Caballeronia sp. TF1N1: one gene and its partner. The protein of the gene in region 2 binds, or shares a complex with, the protein of the main gene of each other region. Links are inferred from orthologs where the notes say so. Each region holds a gene or a part of one and is shown on either strand. Other genes may lie near its edges.

Region 1 (4,348 bases), 1.7 Mb from region 2 along the record:
ACGTGAACGACGCCGGTCAGTTGATCGACCGCTTCGGTCTGCCGCGCACGGTCAATCACGGCGCGGGCACGGTGTCCGGTCACGCGGCGTGGAACGGCGGCCCGACGACAGTCGATCCAAATTCGCTCGATGGCAACGTCGCTGTCGATTTGCGTCACGGCCAAATTCTGCGCGCGCCCGGCGCCGCGAAATGGCTCGGCATCTTCAGCTTGCGCAGCCTTGCGAATCTGCTCACGCTGCATTTTCAGGATGTCGTCGGCAAGGGACTGCCGTTCGAGAAAGTCACGGGCGACGCGCATATCGAACAGGGCATCGCGAGGACGGACGATCTGGTGATGATCACATCGCCCGCGCGCGTGCAGATGCAAGGACTCGTCGACCTGCCGCAACGCACGCAGGATTTGCACGTTAAGGTCATACCGACCGTCGGCGCGGGCGCGGTCGCAATCGGCGCGGCGGTCATCAATCCGCTGCTCGGTCTGGGCGCGCTGGCCGCCGATCTCGCATTGTCGAAGTCCATTCAGAAGGCGTTCGAACTCGACTATTCGATCACCGGTCCCTGGTCCAAACCGGTCGTTCAGCGCCTGCGGGGCGATCAGGGTAAGATCGAAACACCTGCCGCCGCCGCTGTCCCTGCTGCCGTACCAGCAGTCGCTCCGTGAAGGCGACACGGTTCCGCCCTATTTTCGTCACCTTTTTTGGCAAATGCGCACAAAAATATGAACGATAAATCGAGCGAAAGCGCGAATTTCCGCGTCGCCGCGCTACAGATGGTCAGCGCGCCGGACCGCGATCGCAACCTGACCGAGGCCGGCCGGCTGATCGCGGAAGCCGCGCGCGACGGCGCCCAACTCGTGCTCCTGCCCGAATACTTCTGCTACATGGGCTTCAAGGACACCGACAAACGCGCCATTCGCGAGACGCCGGGCGCGGGTCCGATCCAGCAATTCTTGTCCGATGCGGCGCGCGAGCATCGCGTGTGGGTGATCGGCGGGACTTTGCCGTTGCAGTCGGCGGAGCCGGATCGCGTATTGAACACCACGCTCGTGTTCGACCCCGCCGGCAAGCAGGTTGGGCGCTACGACAAGATTCACCTCTTCAATTTCGAGAAAGGCGAGGAATCGTTCGACGAAGCGCGCACCATCTGCCCCGGCAGCGAAGTGCGGACTTTCGACGCGCCATTCGGACGAGTCGGCCTTTCGGTGTGCTACGACCTGCGATTCCCGGAGCTGTATCGAAAAATGGGCGACTGCGCGTTGATGGTCGTCCCCTCCGCGTTCACCTACACGACCGGCAAGGCACATTGGGAAATCTTGCTACGCGCCCGCGCCATTGAAAACCAGTGCTACGTCCTCGCCGCGGCACAAGGCGGCAAACATGAAAACGGCCGGCGCACTTTCGGCCACAGCATCCTGATCGACCCTTGGGGCGAAATCATCGACGTGCGCGATGAAGGCGCGGGCGTCGTGGCCGGCCAGATCGATCCGGCGCGCATTGCGTCAGTGCGACAGAGCTTGCCGGCGTATCGGCATCGCGTGATCGGCTGAGACGCGCGCGCCAAGTATCTTGAAAATAGGTTTTCCGACGGTCTTGAAAGCGCGATTTTTTCTCCGCACATGACCGAACCCCGTCAGCCATTAGAATGGTCTGAAATATCACCGAACTCGCAACAGGCACCGCATGAACATCATCGAACCCGGCATTAGGAATCTGGTCACGGCGAAGGACGTTTTGCTTACGCCGTATGGCCTCGACGAGGGGCTTATCACACGTACGCTTGCGGAAATTTTCACGCATCGCGTCGATTACGCCGACCTCTATTTCCAGTCCACGCGCAGCGAAGCGTGGAGTCTGGAAGAAGGCATCGTCAAATCGGGCAGCTTCAGCATCGATCAGGGCGTCGGCGTGCGCGCCGTTTCGGGCGAGCGCACGGCTTTCGCCTACTCCGACGATCTCTCGCCCGAATCGATTCGCCAGGCGGCGCACGCAACACGCGCGATCGCCAAGGCGGGCGGCGGCAAGCACAAAATCAAGTCGGCGAGCACGCTCACGGGCGTGTCGGGCCGCGATCTGTATTTACCCGCCGATCCGCTGCATTCGCTTGATTCCGACGCGAAGGTGAAGCTGCTGGAGCGCGTCGAACAGATGGCGCGCGGCCGCGATCCGCGCATCACGCAAGTCATGGCCGGGCTCGCCGGTGAATACGACGTCGTGCTGGTGGCGCGCAGCGACGGCGCGCTCGCCGCCGACGTGCGACCGCTCGTGCGCGTATCGGTCACGGTGATCGCCGAGCAAAACGGACGCCGCGAGATCGGCACGGGCGGCGGTGGCGGACGCTTCGACTATGGCTATTTCACCGACGACATCCTGAACCGCTACGTCGACGACGCGGTGCACGCGGCGCTGGTGAACCTGGAAGCGCGTCCGGCACCCGCAGGCGCCATGACCGTCGTGCTCGGGCCGGGCTGGCCGGGCGTGCTCTTGCACGAAGCAATCGGGCACGGGCTGGAAGGCGACTTCAACCGCAAGGGATCGTCGGCGTTCGCGGGTCGTATCGGCGAACAGGTCGCGGCGAAGGGCGTGACCGTGGTCGATGACGGCACGCTGCCGAATCGGCGCGGCTCGCTCAACATCGACGACGAAGGCAATCCGACGCAGTGCACGACGCTGATCGAGGACGGCATTCTCAAGGGCTACATTCAGGATTCGCTCAACGCGCGTTTGATGAAGATGCCCGTGACGGGCAACGCGCGCCGCGAATCCTACGCCGCCCTGCCGATGCCGCGCATGACCAACACGTACATGCTCAACGGCGACAAGGACCCGAAGGAGATTCTGGCTTCGGTGAAGAAAGGCTTGTACGCGGTGAATTTCGGCGGCGGTCAGGTGGATATCACCAACGGCAAGTTCGTGTTTTCGGCGTCCGAGGCGTACATGATCGAGGACGGCAAGATCACGTATCCGGTGAAGGGCGCGACCTTGATCGGCAGCGGACCGGAATCGCTCAAATACGTGACGATGATCGGTAACGACATGTCGCTGGATACGGGCGTCGGCGTGTGCGGCAAGGAAGGCCAGAGCGTGCCGGTGGGCGTTGGGCAACCGACGTTGCGCATCGAAAAGATGACGGTGGGCGGCACGGTTTGATGTTTTTCGATGCGGGCTTTCCGCGTCGCTTCGGGCTGCGTTTGCGATTGCACGGGCCGGCGATGCGGGATTCCCGCGTTCTTCGAGTGGAAGGCTTGCCAGCGCCGCGTGTTTGCGGTTATAAAAGCAGCTACCTGATTTTTTGCGACAGACTTTTCTCTCTTAAGCCATGACCGCCAAGTTTTATTTTTATTTCTTTTGGCATCTCAAGCCGCTGGCGGATGGAGAGGGGTCGTTGCAAGTACGGTAAGTACGCAAAACCAAATTCCCGAAAAACCGCCAGCGAGTCTGGCGGTTTTTTTTCGCCCTTCACACGTTGGTTTTGATTGAAAGAGACGCAGGAGAAAAGAAATGCCCCCGCACAATACCGACGATGTCCGCATTCGTGAGCTGAAAGAACTGACGCCTCCCGCGCATCTGATCCGCGAATTCCCTTGCGCCGAACCCGTGTCGGAACTGATTTACAACGCGCGCAAGTCGATGCATCGCATACTGCACGGAATGGATGATCGCTTGATCGTGATCGTCGGACCGTGCTCCATTCACGATCCCAAGGCGGCGATGGAATATGCGGGACGACTGATCGAGCAGCGTAAGCGCTTCGCGGGCGAATTGGAAATCGTGATGCGCGTGTACTTCGAAAAGCCGCGTACCACGGTGGGCTGGAAGGGGCTGATCAACGATCCGTACATGGATAACAGCTTCAAGATCAATGATGGATTGCGGGCTGCGCGAGAATTGCTCATGCATATCAACGAGCTTGGTTTGCCGGCCGGCACCGAGTATCTGGATATGATTAGTCCGCAGTACATTGCGGACCTGATTTCGTGGGGCGCGATTGGGGCGCGGACTACCGAATCTCAGGTTCACCGTGAGCTTGCATCGGGATTGTCTTGTCCGGTGGGCTTTAAAAATGGCACGGATGGAAACGTCAAGATTGCCGTCGATGCTATCAAGGCCGCTTCGCAGCCGCATCATTTCCTGTCGGTCACGAAGGGCGGACATTCGGCGATCGTTTCCACCGCCGGCAACGAGGATTGCCATATCATTTTACGCGGCGGTAAATCGCCGAATTTCGATGCCGCTAGTGTCGATGCGGCTTGCAGCGATATCGGCAAGGCGGGATTAGCGGCGCGCTTGATGATCGATGCGAGTCACGCGAATAGCTCGAAGAAACACGAGAATCAGATTCCGGTGTGCG
Region 2 (4,822 bases):
AAACGGTGGCGGCGACCCAGCCGACGTTCGTCATGGTCAACGACGACTCGAACGCCGCCAATTCGTGAGACTCGAAGTGACTCGACAAGTCCAGCAGACCACCGATTGCCATATCGCTACGCAGGGCTTTCTTCGTGTCGCGCGCGCTCGCCACGATTTCGATTTGCCAGCCGCGTTCTTCGAAGCGCGCGCATAGCATCTCGCTGGGATCGCGAGTCACATAGATAAGTTGCCGCCGAGCGACGTCCATTATTCAGATCCTTTCTTCAACATTCGTTGAAAAGGTCGCGTAGTTCAGGCTCTCGCTGCATGCAGAAATCAATGTCCTCGCGCTGTGTGGCGAGCGGACTCGCGTTTCGATTCGTTGCCTCCGGGAACGACGCATCTGGCGCCGTGAACCCTTCCACGAATCCCTATTGACCGGTTCTGCGCCATTTTCGAGAGACTACTATAACCCATAAACCCCGCAAACAAATATCGTCAAGGCCCATTGGACTGGTCACAAAACCCTGACAGGACGGGGCTGGCAAGAATTTCTCAATGAATTATTAAAAGCAAATGAGACGTTTTAATAAGACAAAATCTTATACCTGATTCACAGGAAATTCATGTTTTTCTCCCTTCGCGTTTCACGTGTGAAACGTTTTCGTCCATTCGGCCGCGATGATTTTCTGCCGTTTTCATCATGATCTTTGCACGGTAACGGATTGCGACTGTTGGCATGTATCTGGCTATATTCGACGCATGCGGACAGGTAAGAAATGCAAGCCGCATTTCGTTTCGTCAGCAGATTTTCAGCCTGGTCGCATCTCAACTCGATATACCAGCCGCCTGACTGTTTTATTCCCGAAACACTTCCGGGAATACTTACTCGGATATGTCGCCACGATGGCTTTCGATCATTCTTTACCGGATTGCGCGCCGACTTCCCGTTCGTCGGACGAAGACGAGCGACGCGCCTTGTCGTGGACAAATGCGCGGGATGCAGCGAACACGAGCGACCCCGAATCGCACCAAAGGCAGTCTTCGAACTACGGCGTGAGCGTCACGCTATGGGACGAGTTCACGCCCGAGCGGCCGGGATTCGATCGGACCAAAGGCTGAGTCGAGGCAAGACAGCGGCGGGCGTCGGTTAAAATCGCGGCACGGTCGCGCCTCCTGCGCGCCTCACTCCTGCACGACTTTCCGACTACATGACGACGCTGACCCTGATCGTCGCCCGCGCGCGCAATGGCGTGATCGGACGCGACAACGACCTGCCCTGGCGCCTCCCCGAGGATCTCGCTTTCTTCAAGCGCACGACGATGGGCGCGCCGATCATCATGGGACGCAAGACGCATGAATCGATTGGCCGGCCGCTGCCCGGGCGGCGGAATATCGTCGTGTCGCGCGACGCCACGCGTCGCTATACCGGCTGCGATACCGTCACGAGCTTGGCCGATGCCCTCTCGCTCGCCATCGCCGACCACGCAAGCGAGGCCTTCGTGATCGGCGGCGCGCAGTTGTACGGCGACGCCATCGCGCAGGCGGACAAGCTGATCGTCACCGAGATCGATGCCGATTTCGAAGGCAACACCCATTTTCCGGCGCCGGACGCCGCGCATTGGCAGGAAGTCGCTCGCGATCCGCGGCGCGCCGCGCCACCGAACGCGTTCGACTTCGCGTTCGTCACGTATCGACGCCGGGCGGACGCATGAACGAAGGCCCCGGATAGCTCGCGCCATCCGGGGCCTTCTTCTTGAACCACCTCTGAGTTTTACTGCCCCGCGATGGTCATCCGCTCGATCAGCACCGAGCCGATTTCCTTCGTGCCGCGCACGACCGTATCCGCGCCGATCGCCTCGATGTGGCGGAACATTTCCTGAAGCGTGCTCGCGACCGTGATTTCCTCGACCGCGTGCTGAATCTTGCCGTTCTCCACCCAAAAGCCCGACGCACCGCGCGAATAGTCGCCCGTCACGTAGTTCACGCCCTGCCCCATCAGTTCGGTAAGCAAAAGGCCGGTGTCGAGCTTCTTCAGCATGGCCTCGAAGTCGTCTTCCGCCTTCGTATTCGAGCTTGTCATCGTCAAATTATGCGAGCCGCCCGCGTTGCCGGTGGTCTTCATGCCGAGCTTGCGCGCCGAATACGTGGACAGGAAATAGCCCTGCACAACGCCGTCATCCACCACATTGCGACGCTCGGTGCGCACGCCTTCCTCGTCGAACGGCGCGCTGCCCATGCCGCCCTTCACGTGCGGATCTTCGACGATCTGAACGTGCGGCGCGAACACCGGCTTGCCGAGGCTGTCGACGAGAAACGTCGTCTTGCGATACAACGCCCCACCGCTCACCGCTTGCACGAACGAGCCGAGGATGCCCGCAGCCAGCGGCGCTTCGAACAACACGCGGCACTTGCGCGTGTCGAGGCTCTTCGCGTTCAGACGCGCGAGCGCGCGTTCGGCGGCGTAGCGTCCGACGGCTTCCGGCGCGGCGAGTTCGGTGGCATTGCGGCGCGACGTGTACCAGTCGTCGCGCTGCATGTCGCGTCCGCTCGCGGCAATGGGCGCGCACGCGATGTAATGCCGCGAGTACGGATAGCCCGCGAGGAAGCCGCGCGAGGTCGCGAGCACGAACTGCGAATGCTGCGCCGATACGCTCGCGCCCTCGGAATTGGTCACGCGCTTATCCACCGCGAACGCGGCGGCTTCGGCGCGGCGTGCGAGCTCGGCGGCCTCTTCGGCGTCGATGACCCACGGATGATAAAGATCGAGGTCCTGAGGCGACTTTTCCAGCAAGTCTTCTTCCGCAAGCCCGGCGGCGCTGTCTTCAGCCGTGAAGCGCGCGATGTTGTAGGCGGCCGCAACGGTATCGCGCAGTGCTTCGCGCGTGAAGTCCGCGGTGCTCGCATTGCCGCGCTTCTTGCCGATGAAGACGGTCACGCCCACCATCTTGTCCCGGTTGTGCTCGATGGTCTCCACTTCGCCGCGCCGCACGCTTACCGAAAGGCCATCGCCTTCGGAGATTTCGGTGGCGGCATCGGTCGCGCCGAGTTCCTTCGCGTGACGCAGGATGTCGGAGGCAATCTCCTTGAGTTCGTCTTGCGTATGCGGGAAAAAGCGTTGCTTGACGTCCATGTCTGCTGCCATTTTGTGTGTGCCTTAGGAGGTCGGGGGCGCCGCGCGCCCGCGCGTGTCGTTGCAAGAGGATTCCCGCTTTCGTCCGGCCTTTCGATGAAGCAGACGGCGGGGTCGATTCGATCGACGCATGCTGCGATCATAGCAAGGACCGCGCACCCGCACCGCATGCACGATGCATCGCGCTTCGCGTGCGCGAGCCGAGCGCCGCGACGCGCAAGCTACAATATCGCCATGAACCGTAAAACCCGCATTCAACCGATCGAAGCCGAGCCGGAAGTCGACGAAAACGGCTACGATCGCCCGAGCAAATCCCAGCTCAAGCGCGACATGCACGCGCTGCAGGAACTGGGCGAGGCGCTGATCGCGCTGCCGAAAGACGCGCTCAAGCGCATGCCCATGCCTGAGAAGCTGAACGACGCCGTGCGCGAAGCGCGTCGTATCACCGATCACGAAGGCAAGCGCCGTCAGGTGCAATACGTCGGGCGCGTCATGCGCACGCTGCTCGAAGACGAAGTCGCCGCGCTGCGCACCGCGCTCGACACGCATCGCGGCGTGAACAAGGCGGAGACCGCGCGCCTGCATTGGATCGAACGCTCGCGCGACAAGCTGCTCGCAAGCGACGCCGCGCTGACCGATTTCATCCGCGAGCATCCGGGCGTGGACGCGCAGGAAGGCCGCACGCTGATCCGCAATACGCGCAAGGAGCGCGAGCTGCAAAAGCCGCCGCGCTATTACCGCGAATTGTTCCAGTGGATCAAGAACGCAGCGGGCGTGAAACAGGAAGACGAGAGCGACAGCGACGAGGAAAACCGTGACGACGACGAAGCGTAATCATCCGGACGAGTTGCTCGTCGGACTGGTTTCGATCAGCGATCGCGCCTCGCAAGGCGTGTACGAGGACAAAGGCGTGCCGTCGCTCGAAGCATGGCTCGGAGAAGCGCTGAGCTCACCCTGGCGCGCGCAAACGCGGCTGATTCACGACGATGCCGCCACCATCTCGGCCACGCTCATCGAACTGGTCGACACACACGGTTGCGATCTCGTGCTGACCACGGGCGGCACCGGTCCCTCGCGCCGCGACGTGACGCCGGAAGCGACGCTCGCCGTCGCCACCAAGCCGATGCCAGGCTTTGGCGAACAGATGCGCCAAATTAGCCTGAACTTCGTGCCGACCGCCATTCTCTCACGTCAGGTTGCCGTGATTCGTGAGACGGAGGATCACGCCGCGCTCATCATCAATTTGCCGGGACAGCCGAAGTCGATCAGGGAAACGCTCGAAGGCCTGAAGGACGCCGACGGCAAGACGCGCGTGCCGGGCATCTTCGCGGCAGTGCCGTATTGCATCGATCTGATCGGCGGGCCTTACATCGAAACGAAGCCGGAAGCGGTTGCCGCGTTCCGGCCCAAAAGCGCCATTCGAAAGTCAGGCGCTTCCAAACCTCAAGCCTGAGCCGACGATGCCGACGCCGCGGGAATCAGGAAGTGCTCGCGGTAGTACTTGAGTTCGTCGATGGACTCGTGGATATCGGCGAGCGCCGTGTGCATCGCGCGCTTCTGAAAGCCCTTGTAGATGGCTGGCTGCCAGCGGCGGCACAGTTCCTTGAGCGTGCTCACGTCCAGATTGCGATAGTGAAAGAACGTCTCCAGTTCCGGCATCCAGCGCGCCATGAAGCGGCGGTCCTGGCAAATGGAATTGCCGCACAT

What was found. The genes of interacting proteins can lie anywhere in the genome.
Region 1: the proteins of pmbA (region 2) and tldD are in contact, whole or in part, in a solved structure (PDB 5NJ9), measured with the Escherichia coli proteins. The link is inferred for Caballeronia sp. TF1N1 from one-to-one orthologs.

The regions. Positions count from the first base shown.
Region 1 is NZ_CP084626.1:372,014-376,361, reverse strand. Bases 1,100-3,913 are described here. They hold tldD (metalloprotease TldD), read left to right. Parts: upstream 1,100-1,680; coding sequence 1,681-3,147; downstream 3,148-3,913. Other genes in these bases: aroG (3-deoxy-7-phosphoheptulonate synthase AroG), read left to right, coding at 3,499-3,913; LDZ28_RS01800 (carbon-nitrogen hydrolase family protein), read left to right, coding at 1,100-1,547. Also shown: LDZ28_RS01805 (YhdP family protein), read left to right, coding at 1-662; more of LDZ28_RS01800, read left to right, coding at 720-1,099; more of aroG, read left to right, coding at 3,914-4,348. UniProt on the Escherichia coli protein: Metalloprotease involved in CcdA degradation. Suppresses the inhibitory activity of the carbon storage regulator (CsrA).
Region 2 is NZ_CP084626.1:2,107,525-2,112,346, forward strand. The notes cover bases 943-3,814. They hold pmbA (metalloprotease PmbA), read right to left. Parts: upstream 3,128-3,814; coding sequence 1,757-3,127; downstream 943-1,756. Other genes in these bases: LDZ28_RS09800 (dihydrofolate reductase), read left to right, coding at 1,194-1,697; yjgA (ribosome biogenesis factor YjgA), read left to right, coding at 3,350-3,814. Outside these bases: LDZ28_RS09795 (sigma-54 dependent transcriptional regulator), read right to left, coding at 1-250; more of yjgA, read left to right, coding at 3,815-3,949; mog (molybdopterin adenylyltransferase), read left to right, coding at 3,930-4,568; orn (oligoribonuclease), read right to left, coding at 4,559-4,822.